Regions from separate parts of the Mesorhizobium kamtschaticum genome, predicted to be linked through region 3. Evidence: predicted binding sites of a transcription regulator. Region 3 holds the regulator's gene; each other region holds the start of a gene.
The links. The regulator PhoB, encoded in region 3, activates phosphate uptake and scavenging genes when phosphate is short. The targets are predictions, from matches to a motif close to TGTCATNNANCTGTCAT.
Positions count from the first base shown of each region.

Region 1: AC0V7N_RS19490 (BtaA family protein) is a predicted target of PhoB. The motif match lies at 1,492-1,508, and genes of this name have one in related genera.
Region 2: AC0V7N_RS07230 (alkaline phosphatase D family protein) is a predicted target of PhoB. The motif match lies at 2,402-2,418, and genes of this name have one in related genera.
Region 4: AC0V7N_RS13575 (acid phosphatase) is a predicted target of PhoB. The motif match lies at 1,799-1,815, and genes of this name have one in related genera.

Region 1 is NZ_CM149691.1:3,944,155-3,948,747, forward strand. Features, by position in the region: gene AC0V7N_RS19485 (class I SAM-dependent methyltransferase) at 1-187, opposite strand, end outside; gene AC0V7N_RS19490 (BtaA family protein) at 184-1,482, opposite strand; partial or broken gene AC0V7N_RS19495 (hydantoinase/oxoprolinase family protein) at 2,245-4,593, opposite strand, start outside.
Region 2 is NZ_CM149691.1:1,479,277-1,483,869, forward strand. Features, by position in the region: gene AC0V7N_RS07215 (hypothetical protein) at 1-283, opposite strand, end outside; gene AC0V7N_RS07220 (TetR/AcrR family transcriptional regulator) at 381-998, opposite strand; gene AC0V7N_RS07225 (MFS transporter) at 1,072-2,355, shown strand; gene AC0V7N_RS07230 (alkaline phosphatase D family protein) at 2,491-4,065, shown strand; gene AC0V7N_RS07235 (hypothetical protein) at 4,123-4,407, opposite strand.
Region 3 is NZ_CM149691.1:1,791,204-1,795,796, reverse strand. Features, by position in the region: gene xylF (D-xylose ABC transporter substrate-binding protein) at 1-372, opposite strand, end outside; gene AC0V7N_RS08825 (ROK family protein) at 643-1,887, shown strand; gene AC0V7N_RS08820 (DUF6881 domain-containing protein) at 1,903-2,247, shown strand; gene phoB (phosphate regulon transcriptional regulator PhoB) at 2,263-2,952, opposite strand; gene phoU (phosphate signaling complex protein PhoU) at 2,972-3,679, opposite strand; gene pstB (phosphate ABC transporter ATP-binding protein PstB) at 3,705-4,508, opposite strand; gene pstA (phosphate ABC transporter permease PstA) at 4,505-4,593, opposite strand, start outside.
Region 4 is NZ_CM149691.1:2,771,165-2,775,757, reverse strand. Features, by position in the region: gene AC0V7N_RS13585 (transposase) at 1-133, shown strand, start outside; gene AC0V7N_RS13580 (IS3 family transposase) at 82-930, shown strand; gene AC0V7N_RS13575 (acid phosphatase) at 1,059-1,754, opposite strand; gene AC0V7N_RS13570 (cytochrome c1) at 1,888-2,745, opposite strand; gene AC0V7N_RS13565 (cytochrome b) at 2,773-4,113, opposite strand; gene petA (ubiquinol-cytochrome c reductase iron-sulfur subunit) at 4,131-4,593, opposite strand, start outside.

The DNA.
Region 1 (4,593 bases), 2.2 Mb from region 3:
TGATGTTGCGGCCGGTGCCGCAGCCGAGTTCCAGCACGGTGCCGCCGGCCGGCACCTCCAGCCCCGCGATCAGCCGGTCGCGGCCGAGCAGATAGTATTTGCGGGTCAGGTCGTAGATGTGGCGCTGCCAGCGGTAGACGCCGTCCATCAGTTCGGCATGGCTGGCCGGCAGCTCCGTCGTGCTCATGCCGCGCGCTTCACATAGAGGTGGAAGCCGCCATAGATGGCCGAGCGGTCGCGGGCCGAGAATTCGCGCGACGCCTCGTCCTGGTAGTCCCACTGGTCGAGCAGCGAGGTCGAGACACGGCCCGGCAGCAGGCTCGGCTCGGCGGCGGTGCGGAAGATGACGCGGGCGCCGGCCGAGGCGGTGCGGCTGATTTCCGACCACAGCGCATTGAGCTGCTCATCAGTCATCCAATCCTGGGCATCGAGCAGGATGAAGCGGTCGACGGTGCCCGCATCCTTGCCGGCCAGGAACTCGATCAGATTGGCATGGTGGATGGCGACGCGGTCTATATTGCCACGGATGGTGTCGTAGTTCTGCTTTTCCAGATAGGCGGGCAGGGCGGCTTCGCCGGGATTTGGATAGCGGCGGGCGAACGCCTGCCAGGCGAAGTAGTTATTCTGCAAGGGAAAATCGCAGGCGAGCTTTTCCAGTCGGGCCTTCAGCACGCTGGCCATGGTGCCGTCGCCGGAGGTGATCAGCGAATCATACTGCGCCGGCGGAATGCCGAGGCCGAAGAGCGAAGCCTTGCGCGACGTCGCCCATTTCAGCAGCGGTTTGTCGAAGACCGGCGCCAGTTCCTCGTTGAAGAAGCGGCGCTGTTCGCCGATGTTCCTGGCTTCCATCATGCGCGCCGGGTTGACGCCGAAGAACTTCGCCGTGCGGTGACCCATGGCGATGAACAGGCCGAGCAGGCCGGTCTGGTAGAAATTGCGGTCGAAGACACCGATGCGCCGGCGGCCGCGCCAGTTGCGGTGCTCCCAGTAATGGCGGCTGACCGGATCGAGATGCGGCGCGATGAAACGGTCGTAGGCTTCCGAATTGTGGCTGGTGTCGGCGGCGCCGAAGAAGCGGAACAGGTCGCCCTGCGAGGGCAGGCGGCGCACCGCCTCCAGCTTCATGCGGTTCAGCGCGATGTGGGCGGCGTTGAGGTCGACGGCGTCGACCCGTGCCGGCGAGCGGGTGAGGTAAGCCAGGATGTTGCAGCCGCCCGAGGCGATGGTGACGACGCGGTGGCCTTGGCCGAGCTGCATCGCCTCCATGTCGACATCGGGGTCCTCCCAGATTTGCGGATAGACGAGGCCGGAAAACAGAAAGGCGAACAGCCGCTCCGAGATGCCGGCTTTCGAAAGCGCGCGGTTCTGGTAGACGGCTTTTCCAACTTCCTTGCCGCGGCGAAAAACCAGATCTGCGGAAACGTCCGTCATGACAAAGTGATTCCCCATTTGCTTTGTCGCAAGCGGGTAGCGCAGGGTCATGACAGGCCGGTGACAGCCTGTTGACGCCGGCTCAAGCCTTTGCTGTAGCGCGCAAAATTAGGTGGCACCGCCGCGCAACTTCATTTGACAGCGGACTTGGCTGGAAAATCGAGGGCGAGTTGATCCGTGTTTTATGAAGCCAAGATCAACCCGTAGGCTCAGACGAGCTTCCCCAATGTCGGTGCAGGTGTCGCGGCTTTCATGATTTTGTCAGCGGCTGAAACCCAGATAGCTAAATGTATTTGTACAGAGAGTGAGCATCAACCAAAGAGGGCTTGTGCAGAATATGCACCACAACACGATCACCGTTCGAAACACTTGATCATGAGGGAATGTGAAGGGATCGATCTTGGGGTGACCTAAGAGATTTGAGAAGGGCGGCACATATGTGCCTGTAGCGGTAGCATGCAGTGTCTTAGAAAAATGTCTCCAACGTAGAAAAACGAAGCAAGCCCAAAATACAGGAAACAGTGTCAGTGCGAATATCACCTTTAGCGGTATGGGTTGCCCGCCGACGTAGTGAATGATCCACCCAGGGCAACTGCTCCGCGCTGGGTCGACCAGCGAAAATATGAACGCCTCTACAACAACTCCCAAAAAACAGACTATAGCTCCCCACTTGGCGACCCTTCGACAGAAATCGGGATCATAGTTCGGAAGGCGCGCATACTCGTCCATATGGGTGCTAACTCCTCATCAGTCCGCGCGCCGTTTCCAACCTGCCCTGCCTAAGCGGCCAATATTATTTTATCTTGCCCGTCACACTTTGCCAAACCCGCCCGGCGTCGGCGTCGTCAGAATGACGGCCTCGCCGGCATCGAGCACAGTCTGGTCGCAGGCCTTCAGCATGTCGATCGAGCCATCCTTGCGACGAACTTTGGTCGAGCCGACCTCGCCGTCGCCACCTCCGTCCAGACCCTGCGGTGGGCGGTTGCGGTGCGAGGACAGGATCGCGCATTCCATCTTTTCGAGGAAGCGGATGGTGCGTTTGGTGCCGTCGCCGGCGCTCCATTTGCCCTTGCCGCCGGATCCCTCGCGGATATGGAAATCCTCGAGCACCACGGGAAAGCGCAGTTCCAGCACTTCCGGATCCGTGAGGCGCGAATTGGTCATGTGGGTGTGCACCCCCGAAGTGCCGGCAAAGCCGCGGCCGGAATTCATCCGGCCGGCCGGCGAGCCGGAGCAGATGGTTTCGTAGTACTGGTACTGCTTATTGCCGAAGGTGAGGTTGTTCATCGTGCCCTGCGCATTGGCCATGGCGCCCATGGCGCCGAACAGCGCGTTGGTGACATGCTGCGAGGTCTCGACATTGCCGGCGACGACGGCGGCGGGATAGGCGGGCTTCAGCATGCAGCCGTCGGGAATGATAATGTTGATGGGCCTGAGGCATCCGGCATTCATCGGGATCATGTCCTCGACCATGACGCGGAAGGCATAGAGCACAGCGGCACGGGCAACGGGCTCCGGCGCATTGAAATTGTTCTTCATCACTGGTGACGTGCCGGTGAAGTCGACCGTTGCCTCGCGATTTTGCCGGTCGACTGTGATCTTGACCTTGATGACCTGGCCGGTATCGGTCGGGTATTCGTAATGCGAGCTATCCGGCAGCCGTTCCAGAACGCGGCGCACGCTCTCGGCGGCGTTGTCCTGGACATGGCCCATATAGGCCTCGACCACATCGAGGCCGAAATGCGCGACCATCTTGCGCAGCTCGGCGACGCCTTTCTCGTTGGCGGCGATCTGCGCCTTGAGGTCTGCGATGTTCTGGTGCGGGTTTCGTGCCGGATAACGGTGATCGGTGAGCAGCGTATGCAGCTCTTTTTCGCGGAATTTTCCGCGGTCGACGATGCGGAAATTGTCGAACAGCACGCCTTCCTCGTCGACCGTGGTGGCGAGCGGCGTCATCGAGCCGGGGGCAGTGCCGCCGATATCGGCGTGATGGCCGCGCGAGGCAACGTAGAACAGAATTTCCTCCCCCCTTGAGGGGGAGGTGGTGGCGAAGCCGCCGGAGGGGGTCGGATCGACCGGGCTCGGCGCTCTTGCGGTGCCTTCTCGAGAGGACCCCACCCGGCCGCTGCGCGGCCACCCTCCCCTCGAGGGGGAGGGAAAACACCGGCGTCACCACGGTGATATCAGGCAGATGCGTGCCGCCATTATAGGGGGCGTTCAAGGCAAAGACGTCGCCGGGATGGATGTCGCCGGAGTTCAGCCGGATGATGGTTTCGACTGAGCGGTCCATGGAGCCCAGATGCACCGGCATGTGCGGCGCGTTGGCGACCAGGGCGCCTGTGTGGTCGAAGACGGCGCAGGAAAAATCCAGCCTTTCCTTGATGTTGACGGAGTAGGCGGTGTTCTGCAGCGTCACGCCCATCTGTTCGGCGATCGACATGAACAGATTGTTGAAGACCTCGAGCATGACCGGATCGGCTGATGTGCCGAGGGCAGCAGCACGCGCCTTCCTTGCCGTGCGGCGGATCACGACGTGGTTGAGGTTGGTGATTTCGGCTTGCCAGCCCGGTTCGACGACGATGGTCTGGTTGGGCTCGATGATCAGGGCAGGGCCGGCGACCAGGTTGGATGGGCGCAGGTTTTCGCGACGATGGATGCCGGCTTCATGCCACCGGCCTTCGGTGTAGATGCGCCGCGTTCCGGAAGCGCCAGCTTCAACCCTCGCAGGGCCGGCGGGCGCATAGGCTTCGGCGCTGCTTTCGCCGATTTCGCTGCCCTCGACGCCGACCGTCTCGGCGATCATCGGCTTGTCGTCATAGACGAAGCCGAATTGCGCCTTGTGGGCGATTTCGAAATCGCGCTTCGCCTGGAAAATCGAGTCACTCTCGAAATTCACCGGCAGCGTCGTGTCGGTGCCGTCATAGCGGATGTGCAGCACCGGCTTGGTGGCAACCGCGTCCTCGGCAATGCCTTGCGCCGCGAGTTCGGCAATGACGGCCTTTCTCAAGACGGCAATGAGGGCGTCGATCTCGGTTCTGGACTCTTCCGCAAGCGGCTTGAGCAGCGCCTGTTGGCGTGAGGCAAAGACCGAGGCCAGGCCGATGCCATAGGCCGAAAGCAGGCCGGAGAAGGGGTGGATCAACACCGCCTCCATGCCGAGCG
Region 2 (4,593 bases), 310 kb from region 3:
AAGCGAATGCCGATATCGATATGGTCAGGATGTCTGCCGTTTGGCTAAATCTTGGCTCCTTGCCGATGAAATGCACGATAACGGACGAGATGAGAATCAAGAAAAGCAACCTGCGTAGGACGGCTTCCTTGACGGTGTACTCGTTCAGGTCGAGGACCGTCGCAATGTCCCTCTTTTCCTGCTCGACTATCGACTCTAGGCCGCCCCGGCCGCCTTGTCTCACGTAGCGGATCAGGTCCTTTCTCCAATAGTGGATCAGGAACATCTTTTCGATATCGTCCAAAAATTTCCGAGCAAGGTTCAAGTCGCTATCGCCAATTCTCAACAGGTCACGAGCATGACGGTAATATTGCGACCGGTTGGAATGGGGTGCAAGAGGCCTATTTCTTCAAGCTCGCTTCGATCAGCAGGTCGGCGTTGCGGGCGACCGACTGCGCCGGTCCGCCGAGGCCGAACAACTGGCCGCTGATATAGGCGCCTTCGATGAGGAGCAGCAGGCCATCGCCCAGCGTATTGGCATCTTCTGCCCCCATCGCGGCGGCCATGGCGCGCAGCCGGCGGCGCAGTTCCTGCTTGTTGGCCTCGCTGACGACGCGGGCCGGATGGCTGTGTTCGGGATACTCGACCGCCGCATTGGTCATGCCGCAGCCGCGATAGTCCGTCACTTGCGTGCGCTTGCCGATGCGGGTCAGGAAAGCCTCGATCTGCGCGCGCGGGTCACCGGGATGGGCGTTCACTGCCTCGTCGAAACGCTCCCAATATTCAAGATCGTATTGCCGGAGATAGGAAGCGGCCAATTCGTCCTTGGAGGGAAAGCTGCGATAGAGGCTGGGCTTGGTGACGCCGGCGCGCTTGACGATCTCGTCGACGCCGATCGCCCTGATGCCCCGTCGATAAAACAGGTCATAGGCGACGTCGAGGATCTTCTTGGCGGCCTTGGGTGGCGCCGATGCATGACCTTCGCTGATGGTCAGTTCAATATTTTTGTCCGTTGGCATCATGTGACTCGATTGACGTGTTACCGATCGGTACGTATACATGCTCCCACCCTGCAACGTACCGGTCAGTAACATGATAGCTCAATCTCGTCCCTTTGGCCAGCGCTACGCTTTCGTCGTGGTCGGCGTCATCTTCCTCTGCCTGCTGGTCGCGGCCGGGCTTCGTTCCGCCCCCTCGGTCATGATGCTGCCGCTCGAGAACAGCTTCGGCTGGCGGCGCGACGTCATCTCGCTGGCCGCCGGCGTCGGCATCCTGCTCTATGGTCTGACCGGTCCGTTCGCCGCCGCGCTGATGGAAAGGATCGGGTTGCGCCGCACGCTGCTTGCCTCGCTGGTGATCATGTCGGGCTCGACGGCGCTCAGCCTGCTGATGACCAAGCCCTGGCATCTCTTCATCACCTGGGGCGTCTTCTCCGGCATCGGCTCCGGCGCCGTCGCCAGCGTGCTTGGCGCCACCATCGTCAATCGCTGGTTCAAGACCAATCGCGGTCTCGTCATGGGGCTGATGTCGGCCTCCAGCGCGTCGGGCATGCTGGTGTTCCTGCCGCTGATCGCCGCTTTGGCGCAATCGGGCGGCTGGCAGCCGGTTGCCATTGCGGTCGCGATCGCCACGGCGGCCATGATACCGTTCGTCTGGCTGCTGGTGCCGGAGCGGCCGGCCTCGATCGGCATGGTGCGCTATGGCGCCGAGGCCGATGACGTGCCGCCGACATCGCCGGCATCGCAAGGCAATTTCCTGGCGCATACGCTCAACACGCTGCGCCGCGCCGCCGGCACAAGGGTGTTCTGGTACCTGTTCGCCACCTTCTTCGTTTGCGGCTTCACCACCAACGGCCTGGTCGGCACGCATCTGATAGCCTTCTGCGGCGACATGGGCATCGGCGAGGTGCAGGCTGCCGGCCTGCTGTCGATGATGGGCATTTTCGACCTGATCGGCACGACGCTGTCGGGCTGGCTCACCGACCGTTTCGACCCGCGCAAGCTGCTCGGCGTCTACTATGCCATCCGCGGCCTGTCGCTGATCTACTTGCCCTATTCCGGCTTCTCGGCGACCAGCCTCATCATCTTCGCAGTGCTCTACGGCCTCGACTGGATCGCCACCGTGCCGCCGACGCTGCGGCTCGCCAATGAAGCCTTCGGCGACCGCAGCGGCCCGATCGTGTTCGGCTGGATCGTCGCTGGCCATCAGGTGGGGGCTGCAACCGCGGCAGCCTTCGGCGGCACCATGCGCGAGCTGCAAGGCAATTACGAGCTGGCCTTCCTGATCGCCGGCATGACGGCCATCGCTGCGGCTTGCATCTCACTGCTGATCAACACCAGCCGGCCGGCCTTCGATCAGGAACCGCAGCCTGCGTAGACCGCCGGCCTCCTTCTCCCGCAAGGGGAGAAGGAAAGGCGTTGGCTGTTATCAAAACTTCATGGTTTCGAGATGCCCCTGAAACATTGAGGCTGGACCTTGATGGCTGCGTTCAAAGCCATCCAGGAGACAGCCATGAACAAGCTCTCGTTGACCCGCCGCGCCTTTGTCAGCTCCGCGAGCGCTGCCGGTCTGCTCGGCGCCTCGGGTCTCGCGCTACCCTACTACTCCCGCGCCAGCCAGCGTCCTGCCTTCACCCATGGTGTCCAGTCTGGCGATGTCGACGCCACCAGCGGCATGGTGTGGACGCGCACGGACCGCCCGTCGCGTGTCATGTTAGAAGTGTCGTCGACAGAGAATTTCGCCAACGCAGCGCGTCTGGCGCCGCTCGATACGTCGCCGGCAAGCGACTACACGATGAAGCGGCTGCTCACCGACCTCGCCTCCGACCAGGATATTTTTTACCGGATGATTGCGGCCGATCTTGCTGACATCAACGTCGTTTCCGAGCCGATCGTCGGCCGCTTTCGCACGGCGCCGGCCTCAAAACGCGACGTCAAGTTCGCCTGGTCGGGCGATACCGCCGGCCAGGGCTGGGGCATCGATGAAACCGGCATGAAGACCTACGCCACCATCGGCAAGCACACACCCGATTTCTTCCTGCATTCGGGCGACACCATCTATGCCGATGGAGCCATGAAGGACGAGGTCGACCTGCCCGGCGGCGGCAAATGGAAGAACGTCGTGTTGATCGACGGCAAGCGTAAGGTCGCCGAAACGCTGGACGAATACCGCGACCAGTGGAAATACAACATGATGGACAAGAACGTGCTGGGCCTCAGCGCCATATGCCCGACCTTCTATCAGTGGGACGACCATGAAGTGCTCAACAACTGGTCGGATTCGAAGGATCTGAGCGCCGACAACCGTTATACGGAAAAATCCATCCACGTGTTGGCGGCCCGCGCGGCGCGCGCCTTCCACGAGATGACGACAATCCGCTACGAGCCGTCCGAACCCGGCCGCGTCTATCGCAAGATCCCCTACGGGCCGCTGCTCGACGTGTTCTTCCTCGACATGCGCTCCTATCGCGGGCCGAACGGCCCGGATCTGGAGGAAACGCTGACGCCGAAGTCGCGCATGATCGGCGAACAGCAGACCAAGTGGCTGAAGCGGGAACTGGCGAACTCCAAGGCGACCTGGAAGATCATCGCCGCCGACATGCCGCTCAGCCTCGTCGTCTGGGACGATGCTGCGAAGAAGGTCGGCTTCGAGGCTGTCAGCAACAACGACAATGGCGCGCCGAAGGGCCGCGAACTCGAATTCGCCGATGTGCTGCGCTACATCAAGAACGCCGGCATCACCAACACGGTGTGGCTGACCGCCGATGTGCATTACACGGCGGCTCATTACTACAACCCCGACAAGGCGCAGTTCCAGGATTTCAATCCGTTCTGGGAGTTCGTCTCCGGCCCGATCCATGCCGGCACCTTCGGTCCCAACGATCTCGACATGACTTTTGGGCCTGAGCTGAAATTCATCAAGGCGCCGACCGCCGAGCAGGGCCAGAACCTGCCGCCGTCCGCCGGGCTGCAGTTCTTCGGCCTTGTCGATATCAGCGGCGCAACCGAGCAGATGACGGTGAGGCTGATGGATCGCGACGACAACGAACTCTACAAGGTCACGCTTGACCCCGTCCGGTCCGCGTAAGCGCGCATCTTGGTCGGAGTAGCGACTATTGCGCGCTCAAGGGGAGCGCGCCTGTCGTTAGTCCGGGTAGCAGACCATCGGAATGTTTGGCCACACGGCGCTGTCGCAGTTGGCGCTGGCTTGTCTCTGCTTGAAGGCGGTGCTGACCGGTCCCGTCACCATCGGGTCAACGCCATCAGGCGCATCGGCAAAGGTCTGCTCGGCCGTCTGGGTGTCGGACTGTGTAACAGCGCGCGCGCCCTTCTGCGTCGCGGCAGCCGACTGCGCGGCATTGGCCGCCAGCAGCAAGGCAAAGGCCACCGAAGCGATGAGTGGCCAAAATCGGTTGAGTTTATCGGTCATGATGGTCGAACTGCCCGGGCCCTGAAAGGTTCCCGCCTTGGTTAACAAAATCATCTCACACGCAGATGCTTAAGATTTGATGAGTATTTGGTGTCGCGCGTCCTCTTTCGCAACTGCGAAAAACCCTGTATGAGCCGCGCAACCGAAAGAGGCAGCGCCTTTGGCCTGCTGCCTGCAACGCTTCCG
Region 3 (4,593 bases):
ATAGAAGACGTCCTTGTTCTCGATCAAGCGGTCATAGCCGACGACCGGAATGCCTTCGTCCAGCGCCTTCTGCACGGCCGGGCCGATGGCCGAGGCATCCTGCGCCAGGATGATCAGCGAATTGGCGCCCTGCGAGATCAGGCTTTCGACATCGGTAAGCTGCTTGCCGGGATTGGACTGCGCATCGGCGGAGATGTACTTGTCGCCGGCGGCCTCGATCGCCTTCTTCATGGCGGCTTCGTCGGTCTTCCAGCGCTCTTCCTGGAAGTTGGACCACGAGACGCCGATGACCTTGTCCTTCGCCTGCGCGACCGACACAAGCGTCAGCGACATGGCGACACCCGCCAGGATGGCGGCTGTGAATCTCTTCATGATATTCCTCCCTGCGCCGAGTATGGCGCGACCAAACTGGCCCGAAGGCCGGCACAGAGGCTCTATTTTTTCGAGCCTCGAAAAAACACTGATCCAACACCGGAACGCTGTCAACAACGATTCTGATGGATTTTGATGCCCTTGTGAATTTTTTTCGAGCCTCGGAATAAATAAATGACAGGACGGGCCGCTTCTGCCAGTATTTGACCGTGTCGTCGGCAGCGTTCGAGGGGCCGGAGGAACCGCGGCGACCAGGAGGATGTGGGAAAGATGTCGGTCGGAATCCGCCACGACGATCTGCGCCGGCGCAACCGCGCCATGGTGATTACGGCCGTGCGCCGGGCCGGTCGGCCCTCGCGCACCGAGATCGCAGCGACCACCGGCCTCAGCCATTCGACCATATCGGCGATCTCTTCCGACCTGATCGGCGAAGGCATACTGGCCGAGAGCAAGCCGAGCGAGGCCGGCGCACTGAAACGCGGCAGGCCGCAGGTCGGCCTCGGCCTCAATCCGGAGGCCGCGGCTGTCATGACCGTGGTGCTGTCGCTGAATTTCCTCTCCGTCGCCGTCATCGACTATGCCGGCCAGGTGGTATCAGAGGAACAGCGCCGGCTGGACACGCTGACCATGTCGCGCGAAGCGCTGATCGGCGAATGCGTCGCCATCGTACGGCGGCGCCTCGACGATCCCGATATCGACGTGCGCAGCGTCGCTCGCATCGCGCTGGCGATCCAGGGCATCACCGACACCGAGGCCCGGGCGATGCTCTGGTCGCCGATCACGCCGCAGACCGACATCGCCTTCGCCGACATACTCGAAGCCGAGTTCCGCATCCCCGCCACCATGGAGAACGACTGCAACATGATGGCGGTGGCGCTGCGCTGGCGCGATCCCGAGCGCTACCGCGACGACTTCATCGCCATCCTTCTGTCGCACGGCATCGGCATGGGCCTGGTGCTGAAGGGCGAGCTGTTCACCGGCACTCATTCCTCGGGCGGCGAGTTCGGCCACATGATCCACCGGCCAGGCGGCGCGCTCTGCCGCTGCGGGCGCCGCGGCTGCGTCGAGGCCTATGCCGGCAACTATGCCATCTGGCGCAACGCCAGGCAGCTCAGTGAGGACACCGAGCCGGTCGCCGACGTCAGCGACACGCAGATGCGGGCACTCGCCGCCACCGCAAGGGAAAGAGACGGACCTGAGCGCGAAGCCTACCGCAAGGCCGGCGAGGCACTGGGCTATGGCCTCGGCAGCCTGTTCGCGCTGATCGATCCCGCACCCGTCGCCATGGTCGGCGTCAGTGCCGCCGCCTTCGACCTGATCGAGCCGGCATTGCGCGAGGCCATCGCCCAGACCGCCGGCGGCCAGCACTCGAAATCGATTTCCTTCGACACCGAACCGAACGAACTGCCGCTGATCCGCGAGGGCTGCGCCATGCGTGCGCTGACCTTCGTCGACCAGGAGATTTTCGCACCGGGCGTGCAGGCACGAGCTGGCGCCGGAAAGAGCGTGGCCTGAGCACGACCGATGTCCATGATGAAGAGCTACAAGAACCGACTTGGCGTGACATATTACCTGCCGGACTTCGGCCCTCCCGTTCACTGGCTCATGAATGTCTCGTCCGGAGACCCGGATCTGCCAGTCGTGTACTATTTCGAATGCGATGCTGAGAACCTTGGTTGTCGGGCAATCCACGTATACGCCGATGGTCGCGTGCTCCTCGCATATCCCGGAGGCCTCAACGGCGATCACCTGCCCGAAGGGGAACTGCCGACAGTAGAAGAGGTCGAGCAAGGTGACTGGCAAGTCCGCGAGATCACCAAAGCTGAATTCGACGCGCTTTGGGCTGCGCTGTCTCGCCTGGAAGGCACCGAGTGAACCCCAGACCGCCGTCTAATCTTCCCGAATAGCGTAGCCCGCACCGCGGATGGTGCGGATGACGTCCGGCATGCGGCCATTGTTGACCGCCTTGCGCAGCCGGCCGACATGCACGTCCACCGTGCGCTCGTCGATGTAGATCGTCTCGCCCCAGACATTGTCGAGCAGCTGGCTGCGCGAGAACACGCGGCCGGGATGGCGCATCATGAATTCGAGCAGACGGAATTCGGTCGGCCCGAGCCGGATCTCGCTCTTCTTGCGATAGACCCGGTGCGATTCACGGTCGAGCACGATGTCGCCGACCTTGAGCACACTGGACAGAACTTCCGGCTTGGCGCGGCGCAGCAGCGCCTTGACGCGAGCCATGAATTCCGGCGTCGAGAACGGCTTGACCAGATAGTCGTCGGCGCCGGTGGAGAGCCCACGTACGCGGTCGCTTTCTTCACCCCGCGCGGTCAGCATGATGATCGGCAGCCGCTCGGTCTCGGGCCGCATCCGCAGGCGCCGACAGAGTTCGATGCCGGACACCGCCGGCACCATCCAGTCGAGCACCAGAAGGTCGGGCACGTTCTCCTGCAGGCGGATTTCAGCCTCGTCGCCGCGCGGCACCACCTCCACCTGGTAGCCTTCGGATTCAAGATTGTAACGGAGCAGCACCCCCAGCGGCTCCTCATCCTCCACCACCATAATGCGTGGCGCGATCATCGATTGGTCACCTCTTGCGTCAGGCCGCGGGCGCCGACATCGCCGTCTCGTCCTGCTTGGGACGATTAGCGGGCAACTGCGTGCCGGTCAGGACATAGTAGGCGTTTTCGGCAATGTTGGTCACGTGGTCGCCGATGCGTTCGAGATTCTTGGCGCAGAACAGCAGATGCGTGCAAGCCGTGATGTTGCGCGGATCCTCCATCATGTAGGTCAGCAGTTCGCGGAAGACGGAGGTGTATTTGACGTCGATGCGTTCGTCGTCGGCGCGCAGCTTCGCCAGTGCCGCGGCATCGCGCGCCGCATACTCTTCGATCACGCCCTGCACCTGGATCAGCACCAGCTGTGCCATAGCGTCGATGGAATGCGACAGGTCGCGCGGCGTGGCGCTGAGACCGACGGTGCCGACGCGCTTGGCGATGTTCTTGGCAAGGTCGCCAATGCGCTCGAGATCGCCAGCCATGCGGATCGAGCCGACGACATGACGCAGATCGTCGGCCATTGGCTGGCGCTTGGCGATCAGCGTGATGGCGCGGTCGTCGAGTTCGCGCTGGCGCGCGTCCATGATGGCATCGTCGGAGACCACGCGCTGTGCCAGCGCATTGTCGGAATTCAGCAGCGCCTTGGTGGCGCCACCGACCATCGAGCCGGCTAGATCGCCCATGTCGCTGATCAGCCTGCTGATCTGTCCGAGATCCTCGTCGAAGGCTGCGACTGTGTGTTCGGCCATGATCCTGGTCCTCGTATGCGTGAGATCAGCCGAAGCGGCCGGTGATGTAGTCTTGCGTGCGCTTCTCGCGAGGCGACGTGAAGATCTTCTCGGTTTTGTCGAACTCGACCAGTTCGCCCAGATACATGAAAGCAGTCTGCTTCGAGACGCGCGCCGCCTGCTGCATGTTGTGGGTGACGATGACGATCGTGTAGTCGGCCTGCAGCTCGTCGATCAGCTCCTCGATCTTGGCGGTCGACAGCGGGTCGAGCGCCGAGGCCGGCTCGTCGAGCAGGATGACTTCCGGCTTCACGGCCACGGTACGGGCGATGCACAGCCGCTGCTGCTGCCCGCCTGACAGGCTGAGGCCGCTGGCATTGAGCTTGTCCTTGACCTCGTTCCACAGGGCTGCGCGCTTCAGCGCCTGCTCAACGCGGCCGTCCATCTCGGCCTTGCTGATCTTCTCATAGAGCCTGACGCCGAAGGCGATGTTCTCATAGATCGACATCGGGAACGGCGTCGGCTTCTGGAACACCATTCCGATCTTGGTGCGCAGCAGGTTGAGGTCTTGCGAACGGTCGAGAACGTTCTGACCGTCGAGCAGCACCTGGCCCTCGGCGGTCTGCTTGGGATAGAGTTCATAGATGCGGTTGAAGACGCGCAGCAGCGTCGACTTTCCGCAACCCGACGGTCCGATGAAGGCGGTGACACTGCGCTCGGGCAGCGATAGCGTGATATCCTTCAGCGCCTTCGACTGGCCGTAGTAGAAGTTGAGGTTCTTGACCTCGATCTTTACCTTGGCGGCTGCCTCGGCGGCGATCGTCATGTCTGGAGACAACATCTGGCTCATTTGTCCTCTCTGCGTCCGGTCAGGCTGCGCGCAACGATGCTGAGCGCGAGAACCGTCAATGTGATGATGAGTGCGCCAGTCCAGG
Region 4 (4,593 bases), 980 kb from region 3:
GCTGGTAGGCCGGCAAGCCTTGGAAATCGAGTTTCTAAAGGGGGCTCTGAAAAGCGCACCACGTCCCAGAAGCGGGCCTACATCCGTGATCACCGGCCCCGCGGTGTCTCCATCGCTGAAGGATGCCGGCTGATGGGGATCGCGCGATCAACCTACTACGATCAGCCCGAAACCGCCGTGGATGACACAGCGCTCGTCGAGACGATGGGTGAGATCTCCGACAGCTTCGAAGCCTACGGCTATCGCCGCATGCAGGCGGCGCTGCGGCAGAGCGGCATTGTCGTGAACCACAAGAAGGTCAGACGATTGATGCGCGAGCATGATCTGCAACCCAGGATCAGGCGACGCTTCATCTCCACCACGGACAGCAATCATGAATTGCCGATCTTCCCGAACCTGGCGAAGGACGTGACACTCCATGGCCCGAACCGGCTTTGGGTAAGCGACATAACCTACGTGGCGATTGCGGCAGGCTTCGTCTACGTCGCGGTCATCTTGGATGCCTGGTCCCGCAAGGTCGTTGGTTACGCCATCGGCCGGTCGATCGACGCGCGCTTGACCGTTGCAGCATTGAAGGCGGCAATCGAACGGCGAAAGCCGCCGCCGGGCTGCGTCCATCACTCGGATCGAGGCGCGCAATATGCCGCGCTCCTCTATCGCAATCTTCTCGCCGAGCACGATCTTATTGGATCGATGGGTCGGCGCGGCAATCCCTACGATAATGCCAAAGCGGAAAGCTTCATGAAGACGATGAAGGTCGAAGCCATCTATCCGATGGCCTATGAAACCTTCACCGACGTCGCTGAGGACCTTCCCCGCTTCATTGATGAGGTTTACAACACTCGCCGATTGCACTCAGCGCTCGGCTATCTCAGCCCGCAACAGTTCGAAGACCAACACGCCCGGAAGATGGTCAAAACTGCCGCCTGATCCTGTCCGCTCCGAGGGGCGCACTCCATTTCCCGGGCAAAGCGCGTAGCGCTTTCCCTAGGAATTGCGTCAAAACAAAGAGTTAGAGCGGTTCACCGTTTCCATGAAACGGTGAACCGCTCTAGGACTTACATTCCGAGATCGGAACGAAGCTCGGCCTTGGCCACTTCATACTCGGCCTTGAAGTCGTCGCGGTTGAGCAGGACCGCGGCGATGACGCTGCCGGAAATCTTGCCCATCTCGACATCGGACGCATAGTGGATGCCGCCAACCTCACGGTTGTGGGCGTATTCGGCCGCGCGCGCCATGATCTCGGCGCGCTTCTCGGGAACCATGTCGGCGAGGATGATGCCCATCATGGTGCCGACGGTGGCGTGGCCGGACGGCCAGGAGCCGGAGCTCGACAGCTTGACCGCCGGCTTGACGAGATCGCTGAGCTGGTGCGGACGCGGACGCTTCCAGACATCCTTGGCCGGATCGACGACGGCGCCTTCGGTCTCGACCACGCGGTCGAAGAAAGCGCTGAACTTCGGCAGCTTCTCCTTGTTGAAATTCGGCCCCATCACATTGGCGAAGCGCCAGACATTCTCCTCGGCGTCGGCAACGGCGCTGGCTACCATCTCGGGCGTGCGCGTCACCTGCAGCGTCAGCACCTCGCCGAGTTCGGCCTTGGTCTGCGCCGAATCGTTGGCCGGCGGCGGCGGCAGGATCATCGTCAGGTCGATGTCTTTGTTGGTGACGAAGGGTTTTGCGTCTTCGGCCCGGGCGGCCGAGCCGATGACCAGCAGCAACAGACCTGCCGCCAGCGATGCGTATTTCTTCATGGGTGCGATCCTTCGTTGAGAATGATGCAGGATCGCCATATGCGATGACGGTCATGTGACATCACCGCCCCCCGGAAATACGAAAGGGCGCCTCGAGGCGCCCTTTCGTATTCGTATGCTGCCTTGGCGCTGCTTAATGCGCCACGCCTTCCCACACCTTGCGCTTGACGAGGTAGACCAGCGCACCGAACACCAGCAGGAAAAACAGCACGTTGATGCCGGTATGCTTGCGGGCTTCCATGTGCGGCTCTGCCGCCCACATCAGGAAGGTTGCCACGTCGCGGGAATACTGGTCGACTGTCTGCGGTGCACCGTCATCATAGGTCACCTGGCCGTCGGATAGCGGCTTGGGCATTTTCAGCGACACGCCGGACATGAAGTACGGGTTGTAGTGCGTGCCTTCCGGGATGACCATGCCGGCAGGCGGCGTCTGGTCGTAGCCGGTCAGCAGCGAGTGGATGTAGTCGGGGCCACCCGCGTCATACTGGGTGAAAATGTCGAAGACGAATTGTGGAAAGCCGCGCTCGACGCCGCGCGCCTTGGCCAGCAGCGACATGTCGGGAGGTGCCGCACCGCCATTGGCGGCCGCGGCCGCTTCCGTGTTCGGGAACGGCGCCGGGAAATAGTCCGACGGCTTGCCGGGACGGTCGAACATGTCGCCGGCATCATTGGGGCCGTCATGGATCGTGTAGGTCGCCGCCAGCGACTTGATCTGCGCATCCGAATAGCCAAGGTCCGACAGGGTGCGGAAGGCCACCAAATTCATCGAATGGCAGGCCGAGCAGACTTCCTTGTAGACCTTCAGGCCGCGCTGCAACTGGCCCTTGTCGTAGGTGCCGATCGGGCCGGTGAAGCTCCAGCTCATTTCCTTCGGCTCATTGATCGGGAAATGCGTCGGCGCCGCCGCGTTGTGCGCCTCTTCGGCCGCGAAGGCCGCAGTGCCGGCGGCCACAAGGCCGATCAGCGCCAGCGAGGTGAGAATCTTCTTCATGCCAAATCCCCTTAGATTCTCTACCGCTCAGCCCTTGGTCTCTGGCGCGGCCGTGGCGCCCGCCGGATGCCCGCTGCCACCCTTGTTCTTTTCAAGCACCGCCTCGGTTATCGAGTTCGGCACACGCCGCGGCGTCTCGATCAGGCCAAGCACCGGCAGCGCGACTAGGAAGAAGCCGAAGTAGAACAGTGTCGCCGCTTGAGCGTAGCCAACGTAGTTGCCCGTGAACTCACCTATCAGGAGGGTCAACAGACCGCCGCCTTCCGCCGGCTGCGAACCCAGCCAGCCAAGCAGGATGGCATCGGCCACGAACAGCCAGAAGAACAACTTGTACCAGGGACGGTAGACCGCCGAGCGAACCTTGGAGGTGTCGAGCCACGGCACCAGGAACAGCATGACAATGGCACCGAACATGCATAGCACGCCGCCGAGCTTGGAGTTGATCGGCCCGACATTGAAGGTGATGGCGCGCAGGATCGCGTAGAACGGCAGGAAGTACCATTCCGGCACGATGTGGGCCGGCGTCTTCAACGGATTGGCGACGATGTAATTGTCGGGATGGCCGAGATAGTTCGGCAGGAAGAAGATGAAATAGGCGAAGATGAACAGGAACACGATCATGCCGAACGCGTCCTTGATGGTCGCGTAAGGGGTGAAGGCGACGGTGTCGGTCTTCGACTTGACCTCGATGCCGGTCGGGTTCGACTGGCCAACGACATGCAGCGCCCAGACGTGCAGCACGACGACGCCGGCGATCATGAACGGCAGGAGGTAGTGGAGCGCAAAGAAGCGGTTCAGCGTCGGGTCGTCGACGGAGAAGCCGCCGAGCAGCAGCTGCTGAATCCAGTTGCCGACCAGCGGAATGGCACTGAAGAAGCCGGTGATGACGGTGGCGCCCCAGAAGCTCATCTGCCCCCATGGCAGCACGTAGCCCATGAAGCCGGTCGCCATCATCAAGAGGTAGATGATGCAGCCGAGGATCCAGAGCAACTCGCGCGGCGCCTTGTAGGAACCGTAATAGAGGCCGCGGAAGATGTGCATGTAGACGGCGATGAAGAAGAACGAGGCGCCGTTGGCATGCATGTAGCGCAACAGCCAGCCGGAATTCACGTCGCGCATGATCTTCTCGACCGAGCCGAAGGCGAGATTGGTGTCGGACGTGTAGTGCATGGCCAGCACGATGCCGGTCAGGATCTGCGCCACCAGCATGATCGACAGGATACCGCCGAAGGTCCACATGTAGTTGAGGTTGCGCGGCACCGGATAGGCGACGAAGCTGTCATAGACCAGCCTGGGCAGCGGCATGCGGGCGTCGAACCAGCGTTCGATACCGGTTTTGGGCGTGTAGGTCGAGTGTCCCTCGCTCATCGAAATGTCCCCCTGCCTCAACCGATAAGGATCTTGGTATCGGAAATGAATTTGAATACCGGCACAGCCATGTTCTCGGGCGCCGGGCCTTTGCGGATGCGGCCGGCGGTGTCGTATTGCGAACCATGGCACGGGCAGAACCAGCCGCCGAAATCGCCTTCCTGGCCGAGCGGAATGCAGCCCAGATGCGTGCAGACCTGAACCATCACCATCCAGGCTTCCTTGCCGGGCGTGGTGCGGTTGGCGTCGGTCGCCGGTGCGTCGGCCGGCAGATTGGCGTTGCGGGCGATCGGATCCTTGAGATCGGAGAGATTGACGGCCTCGCCGTCCTTCATTTCCTTCTCGGTGCGGTTGCGCACCACGACCGGCTTGCCGCGCCATTTGACGATCAGCGAACTGCCAGGCGTCAGCGAAGCGACATCGACCTCGACCGAAGCGAGTGCCAGCGTCGAGGCATCAGGGCGCATCTGGTCGATGAAC